DNA from 3 places in the Shewanella sp. 125m-7 genome. Region 1 is predicted to be linked to each of the others. Evidence: predicted binding sites of a transcription regulator. Region 1 holds the regulator's gene; each other region holds the start of a gene.
What was found. The regulator MetJ, encoded in region 1, represses methionine synthesis genes. The targets are predictions, from matches to a motif close to TAGACGTCTAGACGTCTA.

Region 1 (4,555 bases):
TGAGCTCACTAAACCAACAAGCTCAACACTGGCTTCTAGCTCTTTGTTAAGTGCCGCCTGAGCATTAGTAAACAGATCGATCCAAGCTTCACCAATATTGCCCACGCCCAGCAATAGCACACCAATGCGCTTACGTGGACCAGCGCAGCGACGATGTACCTTTTGCGTTAGCAGGTTAACTTGCCCTTGCGGCACGAGTGTCACGAGACTCATGCCATCGTTAAATAGCGGTCTCGCGTTACGGCTCAATAACCGGGCAAATCCGCGGCGGTAAAGGGTCGCATCGGCGCTCACTAACGCAACTAGGCCTAAGTCTTCGGTGATCTTAATATCACTCACACCTAAGGCTTCACGGTTTGCATCAAGCAGAGCTAACACTTGTTTCTGGTTTTCTAGCGTAACCGTTAATTCAACCCGATTTTGCCCAAGCTCCCAATGTGCAAGCGGGCTCAACCCCGTTTCTTCAAGCAGCGCGATAAACTGCTTAAAATCACTCCTAAGCTCAAGATTAAACAATGCCACACTATTAAGATTGGTCACCACTGGTGCACTTGCCGACGAACTCTTAGGTGCAATCAAGGTGAAGTCAGTATGGGAGGCGTAACTTGAACGCACAGCCAGACTCACTTGGGTATCAAATAGCGGCTGTAAAGTACGGTTATGCAGTACCGGTGAGCCTAAATGGGCTAAACGGTTTGCCTCAGCAAGTGACAGACTACTCAGCAACTTTGCATCGTTGATCTTATTCGGATCGGCGTTAAATACCCCTTCAACGTCTGTCCAAATCGTGACACGCTCAATATCAGCCAAGCTAGCAATCAAGGTGGCGCTAAAGTCAGAACCATTACGCCCTAACAATAAGGTTTCGCCACGCTCATTGGCGCAGATAAAACCCGTAATAATTAGGCGTTCATTTGGGTGCGATTCGGTTATCAGATGCACACGCTCACGAGACTCTTGCACTCGAATTTGTGGCACTGCAGCCTCGTCAGCAATCAGTAAGGTACGAGCATCGACATCAGATGCCGCTACACCAGACTCTCGTAGTAGCGCGGCTAATAGACGCGCAGACCAGCGCTCACCAAAGCTTACGACTTGGTTGCTTTGATAGTCATTAATCGACTCTATCGATAATAGACTTATAAGTTGCGACTTATCGGTCGATAAACGCTCTCTTAAAGAGCGTGCCTGCTCGTTTGAGAGCAACTGCTCAATCAAATTTTGCTGGAAGCTAATCAGTGTCTGTAGCTCTTCTTGCCACAACTGTTTAGTGCCACTTAACTCGAGTAACTTGTACAAGAAGTTAGTGCTTTTACCGGCTGCCGACACCACAACTAAATCGTCGCTATGGCCATGCGTCAGCAGAATATGAGCAACGCGACGGTAACAGTCTGCATCCGCAAGACTTGAGCCACCAAATTTATGTAAGTGACAGCGTGCCATCGTATACCCCTTTAATTAACAAGCGGCTGCAGCATTAAGCGCAGCTTCAATATCGGCAACAAGATCGTCAGCATCTTCGATACCAACAGAAAGACGGATCAGCGTATCTTTTACGCCAGCTTCAGCGCGAGCCTCCGGCTCCATCGCTCGATGCGTCATGGTTGCTGGAACAGCCACCAAACTTTCTACGCCGCCAAGACTTTCTGCAACTGAAAAATAATTAAGATTTTTTAAAAATGCCACCAATTGTGGCTCGCCACCTTCAAGCTCAAAGCTCAACATAGCGCCAAAACCTTTTTGCTGTTTAGCCGCGATTTCATGTCCGGGGTGATCTTTAAGCCCTGGATAATAGATCTTCGACACAGCGTGATGATTGACTAGAATATCAAGAATTCGTTGTGCATTCGCCTGATGTTCACGAATTCGTACTGCAAGTGTACGAATTCCACGCAAAGTGAGATAACTATCAAATGCTGACCCCGTTAGCCCTAATGTATTTGACCACCAATGCAGCAATTCACCGATTTCAGGATCTTTTGCCACGACGGCGCCGCCCACCACATCACTGTGGCCATTGATATATTTGGTTGTCGAATGGATCACGATATCGGCGCCAAGTAATAACGGCTGCTGCAAAATAGGCGATAAGAAGGTGTTATCAACCGCAACTAGCGCGCCAACCTCATGACTCGCAGCACAAATAGACTCAATATCAACGACACGCAGCAACGGGTTCGACGGTGTTTCTAACCATACCATCTTAGGTTTCTGCGCTATCGCTTGATGTAGTGCCTGAGAGTCAGTTTGATCGACCACTAACAGCTTAAACTGACCTTTCTTAGCCAGATTAGTAAACAAACGATAACTGCCACCATAGCAGTCATGTGGAACTACGAGTAAATCATCCGGTCCCAATAAGCTGGTCGCTAGCGTGATGGCCGCCATCCCAGTACAAGTGATCACACCTGTAGCCCCTTTTTCTAGTTCAGCAAGAGCATCACCAAGAATTGAGCGGGTAGGGTTACCCGAGCGGCTATAATCAAAATCTCTTGGATTTTTATGACCATCAAAAGAGTAGTTAGTTGATAGGTAAATCGGCGGCACAACAGCGCCATGCTGGCTATCGGACTCAATGCCTTGACGTACTGCCACAGTGGCTAGTTTACGCTCGGTCATGTACTACTCCTTTTTACGTATTTTCTTATTAGAGATGTCTGGACGTCTAAATGTACCTAAGCACTCCGCCTTCGTCAACCTTTTTAGCCGTTTAGACGTCCATGCATATAGAAATCTATTTGCAATTGTCATAAATAAGAGGCAATAATTTGACTGCACAATTTAAAGGGTTAAAATCTGCCCCGAATTTTGAAATAACAGGTGAGTCAATGACTGAGTGGAATGGCGATTATATCAGCCCATATGCTGAACACGGCAAAAAGAATGAACAAGTGAAAAAAATTACTGTGTCCATTCCTTTGAAAGTACTTAAAGTACTTACCGATGAACGCACACGCCGCCAAGTGAATAACTTGCGTCACGCCACAAATAGTGAACTGTTGTGCGAAGCATTCTTGCATGCATACACAGGTCAGCCACTGCCAAACGATGCCGATCTGACTAAAGATAAACCTGACAGCATGCCTGCTGAGGTTAAACGTTTGATGGATGAGATGGGTATTGAGTGGGAAGAACTTGAATAATCTTCATTGATTATCGACAAATATGATCTCCAGATAAGGACTGCTTAGCAGTCCTTATCTGTTTTTAGGCCCAAACAATTGGTGATTTTCACTGTCACTTCTTATAAACGTATTGGCTATTTAAACTTGTCGCTGTGAGTCGATTCACGGCATCATCTCAGACTAGCTCGCATATATTAGCCCTTAGCGGCTGGATAAACTGATGATCGAACCCGCTACGCTTGTACTCGCCTCACTGATTATCTTTTGTGGCGCACTAACCCAAAGTCTTATCGGCTTTGGCCTAGCAGTGGTTGCTAGCCCCTTACTCTATATTGTCGACCCAAGCCTCGTGCCCGCCCCCGTCATCATGATGGGGTTCTCTATTGCATTGCTTACCCTATTTAGAGAGCGCGGCCAACTTGAGTTCAACGGCCTGCAGTACGCACTGTTAGGCCGTATTCCTGGCGGCATACTCGGGGTGACCTTAATACTCATTGCTCCGCAACCGATTTTAGGTCTGGCGATAGCCGCGATTGTGGCATTAGCGGTTGGTTTAAGCTTGATGAAGTTTAGTATTCCAGTGAATCGATTTAGCTTATTTATCGCAGGCATTTTATCCGGTATTTTTGGCAACATAGCCTCAATTGGTGGGCCGCCTCTTGCCATCTTGCTTTCCGGTAAAGATGCAGGCCAATTTCGCGCCGCCTTATCGGCCTTCTTTATCTTCAGCTCTATGATAGCCCTAATCATATTAGCTTTTGCGGGCCTATTAACTGTTCAGCACTTTTATATCTCTTTAATGCTGCTACCTTCTGTGATTTTGGGATATATCGTGGCGGGGCGATTGGTTGGCAGAGTCGACAAACAAAAAACCAGAGCGTTCACTCTGGCTTTATGTGCGGTTAGTGCACTGATTTTAACCGTTAAGTCGACTATCGAATTGATGGGCTAATCAACGAGAAGAGGTCGACTAGAAATGGTAGGAGGTTTGCAGTACGCCTCCTACCGCATTGTCGTCACCAAACATACCTGTGAAGTCTAAGAAAAACGAATCACCGAAGGCAAAGCCTGAACCCAAAGAATAGAGATTAGCTGTAGAGTCTTTCATATCATGGCGATAACCCACTCGTAGCGACATCCAATCAAAGGCTCTGACTTCACCCCCTAAGCGCCAATATTGGGTACCATCGAGCTCTTTAAACTTCTTATTTTCAATCAGATCGATATCTGTCGTTACCGATAAAATACTCCAGTCATAAGCCACTCCAGCGGTTACCAAAGGCTCTACGCGGTAGGTAAACTTTTGCCCTTCAACTTCTATGGTATCCACATCCTGGCTAATCAAGTTTCTCCCCGACAGACCTAGCGTCAGCCCTTCAAATGGTTGCAAGGCAACACCGATATCGAGGTTAAAGTTAGTCTCATCATTA
Region 2 (4,555 bases), on a different contig from region 1:
ACGTCTTACCATCACTGAGAACGGATGAAAGTTCATCCATCAACTTATGCCCCACACCTTGGCCACGAAAATCAGGATGCACCAACATGCCAGTTAAAATAGCTAACTGACCAATAGGCCGAATACGCGCACTAGCGACTATCTCAGAATAAATAATTTGCTTAGAATTGGGTTTCATATCGTTAGCTAAAATGCAGTCGGCTTGAGTCAACACGCAGAGTGACTCTTTCTGCAACAAGCGTGCATAAGGCATGTGCTGGCGGTAGAACTTCTTCACCTCGATGCGATCATCAGGCGCTAACCAAGTTAATTGCAATGTGCTGTTTATCCTTACCGATTAAAAAAAATTATGATGCTAAGCCAATTTTATACTACTTGCGATAGCTCTAGATTTTGTAGAGCAAACACCTGAGGTTAGGTCATGTTGCTTTTCTAACCTAGTGTAGATGCGGCCGTGACCGTCCATGACATGGACGTCATGGCCGAGCTTACAGGGATGTATTTATAGCGTGTCACGGCAGTATCTGCACATACGCCGACCGCAGGTCATTGGAACCACTACAGTTGGAAGTTAACTGTAATACGCAATTTATGGCGTCTTGCGTAATTGTGTCACTCTAATGTAAAACCTAATTTTGCAAACACAACGACGATTTATTATTTTGAAAATTCATCCATGGCAAATCGTCATAAATGTTCCAGACACAACGACGATTTATTATTTTGAAAAAGTCATCCATGGTAAATCGGCATAAATGTTCCGGACATAACGACGATTTTTTGCCATCCATGGCAAATCGTCATAAATGTTCCAGACATAACGACGATTTTTTGCCATCCATGGCAAATCGTCATAAATGTTCCAGACATAAAAAAACCGCCAAGTGGCGGTTTTTATTGGCGTTGAACAAACAACGCCGAACTAATCGATAACGATTAAAGACCAGCGTCAGCGCGTAGTGCGTCAACTTTGTCTGTTGCTTCCCATGGGAACTCGTTACGACCAAAGTGACCATATGCTGCAGTCGCTTGGTAGATTGGGCGAGCTAGGTTTAACATCTCTGTTAGACCGTATGGGCGTAGGTCGAAGTGACGACGTACTAGGTCAATCAATAGCTCTTCGCCAACTTTAGCTGTGCCAAATGTTTCGATGCTGATTGACGTTGGCTCTGCAACACCAATTGCGTAAGACACTTGGATCTCACAACGGTCTGCAAGACCTGCTGCAACGATGTTCTTAGCAACGTAACGTGCTGCGTATGCTGCACTACGGTCAACTTTTGATGGGTCTTTACCAGAGAAAGCACCACCACCGTGACGTGCCATGCCGCCGTATGTGTCTACGATGATCTTACGACCCGTTAGACCACAATCGCCTACTGGACCACCGATAACAAAACGGCCAGTTGGGTTAATGAAGTACTTAGTGTCTTTAGATAACCACTTAGCCGGTAACACTGGCTTGATGATGGTTTCCATTACACCTTCAATCAGGTCTGCTTGAGTCACATCTTCGCTGTGCTGCGTAGAAAGGACTACCGCATCGATACCAGCAATGCTGCCATCTGGGTTATAAGCAAAAGTCACCTGACTCTTAGCATCTGGGCGTAACCAAGGAAGTGTCTTGTCTTTACGTACTTCAGACTGGCGCTTAACGAGCTTGTGCGAATAAGTAATAGGCGCAGGCATGAGTACGTCGGTTTCGTTGTTGGCGTAGCCAAACATTAAACCTTGGTCACCAGCACCTTGCTCTTTCGGGTCTGCACGGTCAACACCTTGGTTGATGTCTGGAGACTGCTTACCAATCACGTTTAGGATTGCGCAAGAATCGGCATCAAAACCCATATCTGAGTGAGTGTAACCGATGTCACGTACAGTCTTACGGGTGATCTCTTCGATATCAACCCAAGCTGAAGTGGTAACTTCGCCGCCAACCATAACCATGCCAGTTTTGACATAAGTTTCGCATGCTACACGCGCTTTTGGATCTTGCTCCAAAATTGCGTCTAGTACCGCATCAGAAATCTGATCGGCGATTTTATCTGGATGACCTTCTGAGACCGACTCAGAGGTGAACAAGTGCTTTGCCATAATGGAAAATCTCGTCTTTAAACAATTTGAATGTGTAGAAGTATCTACATCTAGACGGCTATTCTAGTGTAAAACAGAGCCGATGACACCCCTTTCACTAAATTTTGTGCAGTCACGCGCGCAATTTGTCTGATAGATGCATGCTCAATAGAGGTTATGGTTTAGCTTAGCATTATGTTAGTAAAGGAAATTACATCTATTTTTCTGACCCTGTTCTGTTTTAGAAATGATCAATTATTGAGGTTGACGCGCTTGGTTTGCCAAGAGAGTAAGCCGCTTAAATAGAAAAAAGCTGCTATTTGATGACGTTAACTTGCTCAAGCTTTGTCCATCTCACTTAAAAGTGCCAAAAATTTTCATTCTGGGTGAATTAAATTTGCGTCCTACTGGCGAGTAGGCGAAAATATGGCTCCAAAATTTGCTGTAGGGAAGGGAAAAGCAAATACAAATTTGTGGCCCTTTTCTCAATCTAAGCCTCAATACCTCAAAACGAAGCAGGAGAGAGCATGTCATCTCGTAAAGAACTCGCAAACGCAATCCGCGCATTGACCATGGATGCTGTTCAAAAAGCCAATTCTGGTCACCCAGGTGCACCAATGGGGATGGCTGATATTGCTGAAGTGCTATGGAACGATTTCCTAAAGCACAACCCAAACAACCCAGACTGGGTTGATCGTGACCGCTTTATCCTTTCTAACGGCCACGGCTCTATGCTTATCTACTCTTTGCTGCACCTTACAGGTTATGCATTACCTATCGAAGAGTTGAAAAACTTCCGTCAGCTTCACTCTAAAACACCGGGTCACCCAGAATACGGTTACACACCAGGTGTTGAAACGACAACGGGCCCACTAGGCGCTGGTATCAGTAACGCTGTAGGTATGGCTATTGCTGAAAAGACACTGGCTGCACAGTTCAACCAGCCAGGTCATGACATCGTTGATCACTTCACATACTGCTTCCTAGGTGATGGCTGTTTGATGGAAGGTATCTCTCACGAAGCGTGTTCTCTAGCCGGCACTTTAGGTCTAGGCAAGCTAGTCGCGTTCTGGGATGACAACGGTATCTCTATCGATGGTCACGTTGAAGGCTGGTTCACTGACGATACGCCTAAGCGTTTTGAGTCTTACGGCTGGCATGTTATTGCAAACGTAGACGGCCACGATAGCGACGCTATTCGTGCGGCTATCGAAGAAGCTAAGTCTGTTACAGACAAGCCAACCATGATTTGCTGTAAAACGACTATCGGTTTTGGTTCACCAAACAAGTCTGGCAGCCACGACTGTCACGGCGCACCACTAGGTGATGCTGAAATTGCAGCTGCACGTGAATTCCTTGGCTGGAACCACGGTGCATTTGAAATCCCAGAAAACGTTTACGCGGGTTGGGATGCTAAAGAAGCTGGTCAAGCTAACGAAGCTAACTGGAACGATAAGTTCGCAGCTTATGAAGCTGCATTCCCAGAATTGGCGGCTGAATACAAGCGTCGTGTTATTTCTGGCGACCTACCTGCTGACTTTGAAGAGAAAGCACAAGCTTTCGTTCAAGAGTGTCAAGATAAAGCAGAAGGTATTGCTAGCCGTAAAGCATCACAAAATGCGATTGGTGCATTTGGCGCTATCCTACCTGAAATGCTAGGTGGCTCTGCAGATCTAGCCGGTTCTAACCTAACGCTTTGGTCTGGCTCTAAAGGCATTCAAGACGATCCTGCTGGTAACTACATCTATTACGGTGTACGTGAATTCGGCATGAGCGGTATCATGAACGGCGCTTCTCTGCACGGCGGTTTCATCAACTACGGCGCGACGTTCATGATGTTTATGGAATATGCACGTAACGCAGTACGTATGTCTGCATTGATGGGCATTCAGAACATCTTCGTTTATACCCATGACTCTATCGGTCAAGGTGAAGATGGTCCGACTCACCAGCCAGTTGAGCAACTTGCTAACCTACGTATGACACCAAACATGACGGTATGGCGTCCATGTGATGCGGCTGAAACAGCGGTGTCTTGGAAGAATGCAATCGAGCGCCGCAATGCGCCGACATCGCTAATCTTCAGTCGTCAAAACCTTGCTGCGCAAACACGTACTGCAGAGCAGTTAGCGAACGTCGTTAAAGGTGGTTATGTACTGAGTGATTGCGCTGGCACACCAGACCTAATCCTGATTGCTACTGGCTCTGAAGTTCAGCTAGCACTTGATTCTGCAAAGGTACTTACCGAGCAAGGTCAAAAGGTACGCGTCGTGTCTATGCCATCAACTAATGAGTTTGATAAGCAAGATGCAGACTATAAAGAGTCTGTATTGCCACGTAGCGTCACTAAGCGTGTTGCTATCGAAGCCGCTCACGTTGATTTCTGGCATAAGTATGTCGGTTTCGGCGGCGCGGTAGTGGGCATGAGCACCTTTGGTGAATCAGCTCCTGGTGGCGACTTGTTGAAGTACTTTGGCTTTACTGT
Region 3 (4,555 bases), on a different contig from region 1:
GTAAGCGGGTTCGAATAGTGCCTTCAATCGCTTGCATTTCGATAAGTGCTTCGTCAGCCTTATCCGAGTCGACTTCCATGACGACGTAACCAATTTCAGCTGTCGTTTGTAGATACTGAGCGGCAATGTTAATGCCCTTTTCTGCAAACGCTTGGTTAATTTGGATCAAGATCCCCGGACGGTTACGGTGAATATGCAGTAAGCGCGACGTACCAGAGTGCTGGGCAAGCGATACTTCAGGGAAGTTCACCGCCGTCATGGTTGAACCATTATCTGAGTATTTAGCTAGCTTACCCGCAACTTCGATACCTATGTTTTCTTGTGCTTCAGCTGTGCTGCCGCCTACATGTGGCGTGAGCAATACATTGTCTAGGCCGCGAAGCGGGCTAACAAATTCATCGTCATTAGACTTAGGCTCAACGGGGAATACGTCGATGGCCGCGCCCGCAAGGTGCTCCTCTTTTAATGATGCCGCTAAGGCGTCGATATCAACCACTGTACCGCGTGAGGCGTTAATTAAGATGCTGCCTTTACGCATACAGGCCAGTTCTTCATGGCTGATCATCTCTTTGGTTTGTGGCGTCTCAGGTACGTGCAAACTCACCACATCGGCAATTGAAAGCAGTTGCTGCAATGAGTGCACCTGCTGCGCATTACCTAGCGGCAGCTTATCTTCAATATCAAAGAAGACTACGCGCATACCCAAGGTTTCAGCAAGAATACCAAGCTGAGTACCAATATGGCCGTAACCTATGACGCCTAAGGTCTTACCGCGGGCCTCAAAACTGCCTGAAGCACTCTTTAGCCAACCACCACGGTGAGCCAATGCATTCCGCTGCGGGATCCCGCGCAGTAGCATGATGATCTCACCCAATACCAGTTCAGCGACGCTACGCGTATTTGAGAACGGTGCGTTGAATACTGGAACCCCCATTTTTTCAGCCGCAGCAAGACTGACTTGGTTGGTGCCGATACAGAAACAACCAATACCGACAAGTTTGTCAGCTTGGGATAATACGTCTTCAGTCAATTGGGTACGGGAGCGAATACCAATGAAATGGGCATCTTTAACGGCAACGTGAAGTTCGTCTTCAGCAAGTGATGCTTTGTGGTATTCGATATTGGTGTAACCGGCACGTTCAAATACATCTACCGCAGATTGGTGGACGCCTTCCAACAGCAGGATCTTAATTTTATCCTTGTCCAGCGAATGTTTCGCCATGATTTATGTACCCTTTTAGTTTATATGTATTATGTATACTTAACGCCACCGCAGAGACGACTAAACTCTACGTTGTAGGAGTGGTTTGGGTATAGACTGTCAATGTACTAAGGACTGCAAAGCCTTCACAACTGATATTTACCTCGAAAGCGTAACAGAGGTAACAAAGTATCACTTTTTTTTGTGGCTGTGGAGGGCTAGATGGCTAAAGTGTTTATTCTTAATTTAGAACAATATGGTATATGAGGGAGATATTTTGAATAAAAGCGCCGTGTGGCTAGTGATATTCTTCGCGGTATTAATCTGGTCAGGGATTAATCCTAAAGATCAATTCACCTGGTTTTTAGAAGTGGCCCCGGCTCTCATTGCCTTGCCCATTTTAATTTATACGCGTAATAGCTTTGCCTTAACGAGTTTAGCCTATGGTTTGATCTTGATTCACTGCATCATTTTGATGGTCGGTGGGCATTATACTTATGCTGAAGTGCCGCTATTTGATTGGATTGCACAGTGGAGCGGTGGCGATCGTAATAACTACGACAAAGTCGGCCATTTTGCTCAAGGCTTTATTCCGACTATTTTGGCGCGAGAGGTGTTTATTCGCTTAAGCGTGGTCAAAGTCGGGGCATGGTGTAACTTTTTAGCTATCTGTTTTGCATTGGCATTTTCTGCTTTTTATGAGCTTATAGAGTGGTGGGTGGCTGAACTTACTGGTGAAGATGCCGAAGCGTTCTTAGGCACGCAAGGTTACGTGTGGGACACCCAGTCTGATATGGCGATGGCTCTGGTGGGAGCAATATCGGCTGTCGTCCTACTCCGTCGTTTGCATGATAAGCAATTGAGAGCGAAGCTCGGTAACGAGAAACTATGATAAGTTAACTGGCTATACCACTTTATCACAGCATAAGCAGGGGGGACCTTGTATACTGCTGCAGCTTATAACGAGTTGCATGATGTGTGGCTCGGGCGAATATTTGAAATCATGCTGTCGTCTTGCGCTAAAGCTTACAAGCTAATCCTGTGTCTGGCTTCAGAAGCAGCACTTTAGCTTGTTCTATGTAGCGAACAGGGAAAACTTTTCAGGGAGAAGAGTGATGAGTAAAATTGACGAAGTCGTCTTTCTGCATCAAATGGCGTCCCCTTGCCATTTAGCAATACTCGCAGAGTCAATAGGATTGAAGACGCGAGTAATATCAAACGTAGAGCAACTTGAGCCTAAGAGCAATTGCTTTTATTTGGTTGCTCAGCAAGGTGCCGCACTCGATATCAATGGTATTCCGTTGGTGGCGAGTCAATTGGTAAAGCATGTACCTGTGGCTATTTATCAAGTCGATCGTGATGGTTTATCGGCAGAAGCAGCCCTGTTACAAGGGATCCGTGGCTTATTGTTTATGAATGAGCGTATGGATCTACTCTTAACCGGTTTACGCAAAATGTTAGCCGATGAACTTTGGTTCGATAGACCCTTGATGAGCGCGATGCTGCGCCAATTAGTCAATAGAGTGGACACTTCTGAAACCATAACAATTGAAGCCTCCGAATCATTTGACGTATTAACGACACGCGAGAAAACGATTATTCAATTGGTATCGAGTGGCGCACGCAATAAAGAGATCGCCAGTAAGCTCAATATTAGTGAGCATACGGTAAAGGCACATATCTCCTCTATTTTTAGAAAAACACAAGCACGTAATCGTGTTGAGCTCTTACGCTGGGCTCAGTCGTTTCATAGCCAATTAAATCTATATGAATTAAGTCATTAATTTTAGATGTTGCTTATCTTTCATCAAAATTTAATCCCTGTTTAATTTACGCCGGCTTTAATAGAACCCCTGCTTTCATCTGAAAACAGGGCTTTGGCTACCAATAAGCAAAAAAGCAGTCATAATTTAAGTTGTAAACTTTCATTTCTGTAGTTTTTAGATCTCTATTTGTCCATTTTTAAATAAACCCCTACCAATTTAAGCTGACGCTCACGACGCCTTTTATGTTGTGCAACCTTGTCAGTGTTTGCGCTGCAGTTGATTTGTTGTGCTTATCTTGTGTTGTTAGTGTTAATGTTTATTTGCTTTTCTCTTGCTTCATCATAAATCGCTACTCAAGGTGATAAAAACTTCACTTATCCTCACCAAAACAGGGCAATTCCCTTGCAGCAAAATACTGCCTGTATACACTGCCGTCATATCAAGATTTAAATGGTAATAAATGTATGGAAGTTTTCATCAGTTTGTTCGGTATGCTGTGTCTTATGGGATTAGCGGTCGCGCTATCAGAGAACAGAAAAGCAATTAATCCTAGAACAGTGCTGGGCGCGTTAGCGTTTCAAGTCGCCTTTGGCGCATTTGTTATGTACGTTCCTATGGGACAAGCGGTGCTTGATGGTGCATCAAGTGGTGTGATGCATGTTATCGGCTACGCTAACGAAGGCTTAGGTTTCTTATTTGGTGACCTTGCTAAGTTTGGTGTTGGCTTTATCTTCGTGATTAACGTGCTATTTGTTGTGGTATTTATTAGCTCGTTAATTGCCGTACTTTATTACCTTGGCATCATGCAGTGGGTTATCGGTCTTATTGGTGGCGGTTTATCTAAGCTACTGGGCTCTAGCCGCGCAGAATCATTGTCAGCAACAGCCAATATCTTTGTTGGCCCAATCGAAGCGCCATCAATGGTACGACCTTTCGTTAAGCACATGACTCGTTCAGAGTTGTTTGCGGTCATGACGGGTGGTTTAGCTTCAGTAGCTGGCGGCACCATGATTGGTTATATCCAGATGGGTGTTGACGTTAAATACGTACTGACTGCCGCATTTATGACGGCGCCTGCTGGTCTACTGTTTGCCAAATTAATGTGGCCTGAGACTGAAACACCGCTAAACGACATCAAGAAAGTGATGGACGATATGACTGACAAGCCTGCTAACGTACTTGATGCAGCAGCTAATGGTGCGGCAATGGGTATGCAGCAAGTACTGTCGGTATCTGCACTGCTATTAGCGTTCGTTGCGCTTATCGCTATGGTCAATGGCATGCTAGGTGGCATCGGCGGTTGGTTTGGTATTGAAAGCCTAACGATGCAGGGGATCTTAGGTTACATACTTGCCCCACTAGCATGGGTGATGGGCGTGCCTTGGAGCGAAGCGACACAAGCGGCATCATTTATCGGCCAAAAGATGGTGATTAACGAGTTTGTGGCTTATATCGATTTCTTAAAAGTAGCTGATCAGCTATCTGAAAAGACGCAAATAATTATCAGTTTCGCACTATGTGGTTTTGCCAATATAGGCTCTCTAGCCATGGTGATTGGCGGCCTAGCTGCACTTTGTCCTGAACGTCG

Region 2: the regulator MetJ is predicted to act here: its motif matches at 2,135-2,152, upstream of metK (methionine adenosyltransferase).
Region 3: the regulator MetJ is predicted to act here: its motif matches at 1,413-1,430, upstream of serA (phosphoglycerate dehydrogenase).

Annotation. Positions count from the first base shown of each region.
Region 1 is NZ_JBRILQ010000023.1:12,913-17,467, reverse strand. It holds gene ACVBIL_RS11930 (bifunctional aspartate kinase/homoserine dehydrogenase II) at 1-1,443, opposite strand, end outside; gene metB (cystathionine gamma-synthase) at 1,459-2,619, opposite strand; gene metJ (met regulon transcriptional regulator MetJ) at 2,829-3,143, shown strand; gene ACVBIL_RS11915 (sulfite exporter TauE/SafE family protein) at 3,346-4,077, shown strand; gene ACVBIL_RS11910 (conjugal transfer protein TraF) at 4,096-4,555, opposite strand, start outside.
Region 2 is NZ_JBRILQ010000005.1:33,413-37,967, reverse strand. It holds gene ACVBIL_RS03545 (GNAT family N-acetyltransferase) at 1-316, opposite strand, end outside; gene metK (methionine adenosyltransferase) at 937-2,091, opposite strand; gene tkt (transketolase) at 2,598-4,555, shown strand, end outside.
Region 3 is NZ_JBRILQ010000047.1:1,990-6,544, reverse strand. It holds gene serA (phosphoglycerate dehydrogenase) at 1-1,222, opposite strand, end outside; gene ACVBIL_RS17615 (DUF2238 domain-containing protein) at 1,479-2,093, shown strand; gene ACVBIL_RS17610 (response regulator transcription factor) at 2,317-2,985, shown strand; gene ACVBIL_RS17605 (NupC/NupG family nucleoside CNT transporter) at 3,432-4,555, shown strand, end outside.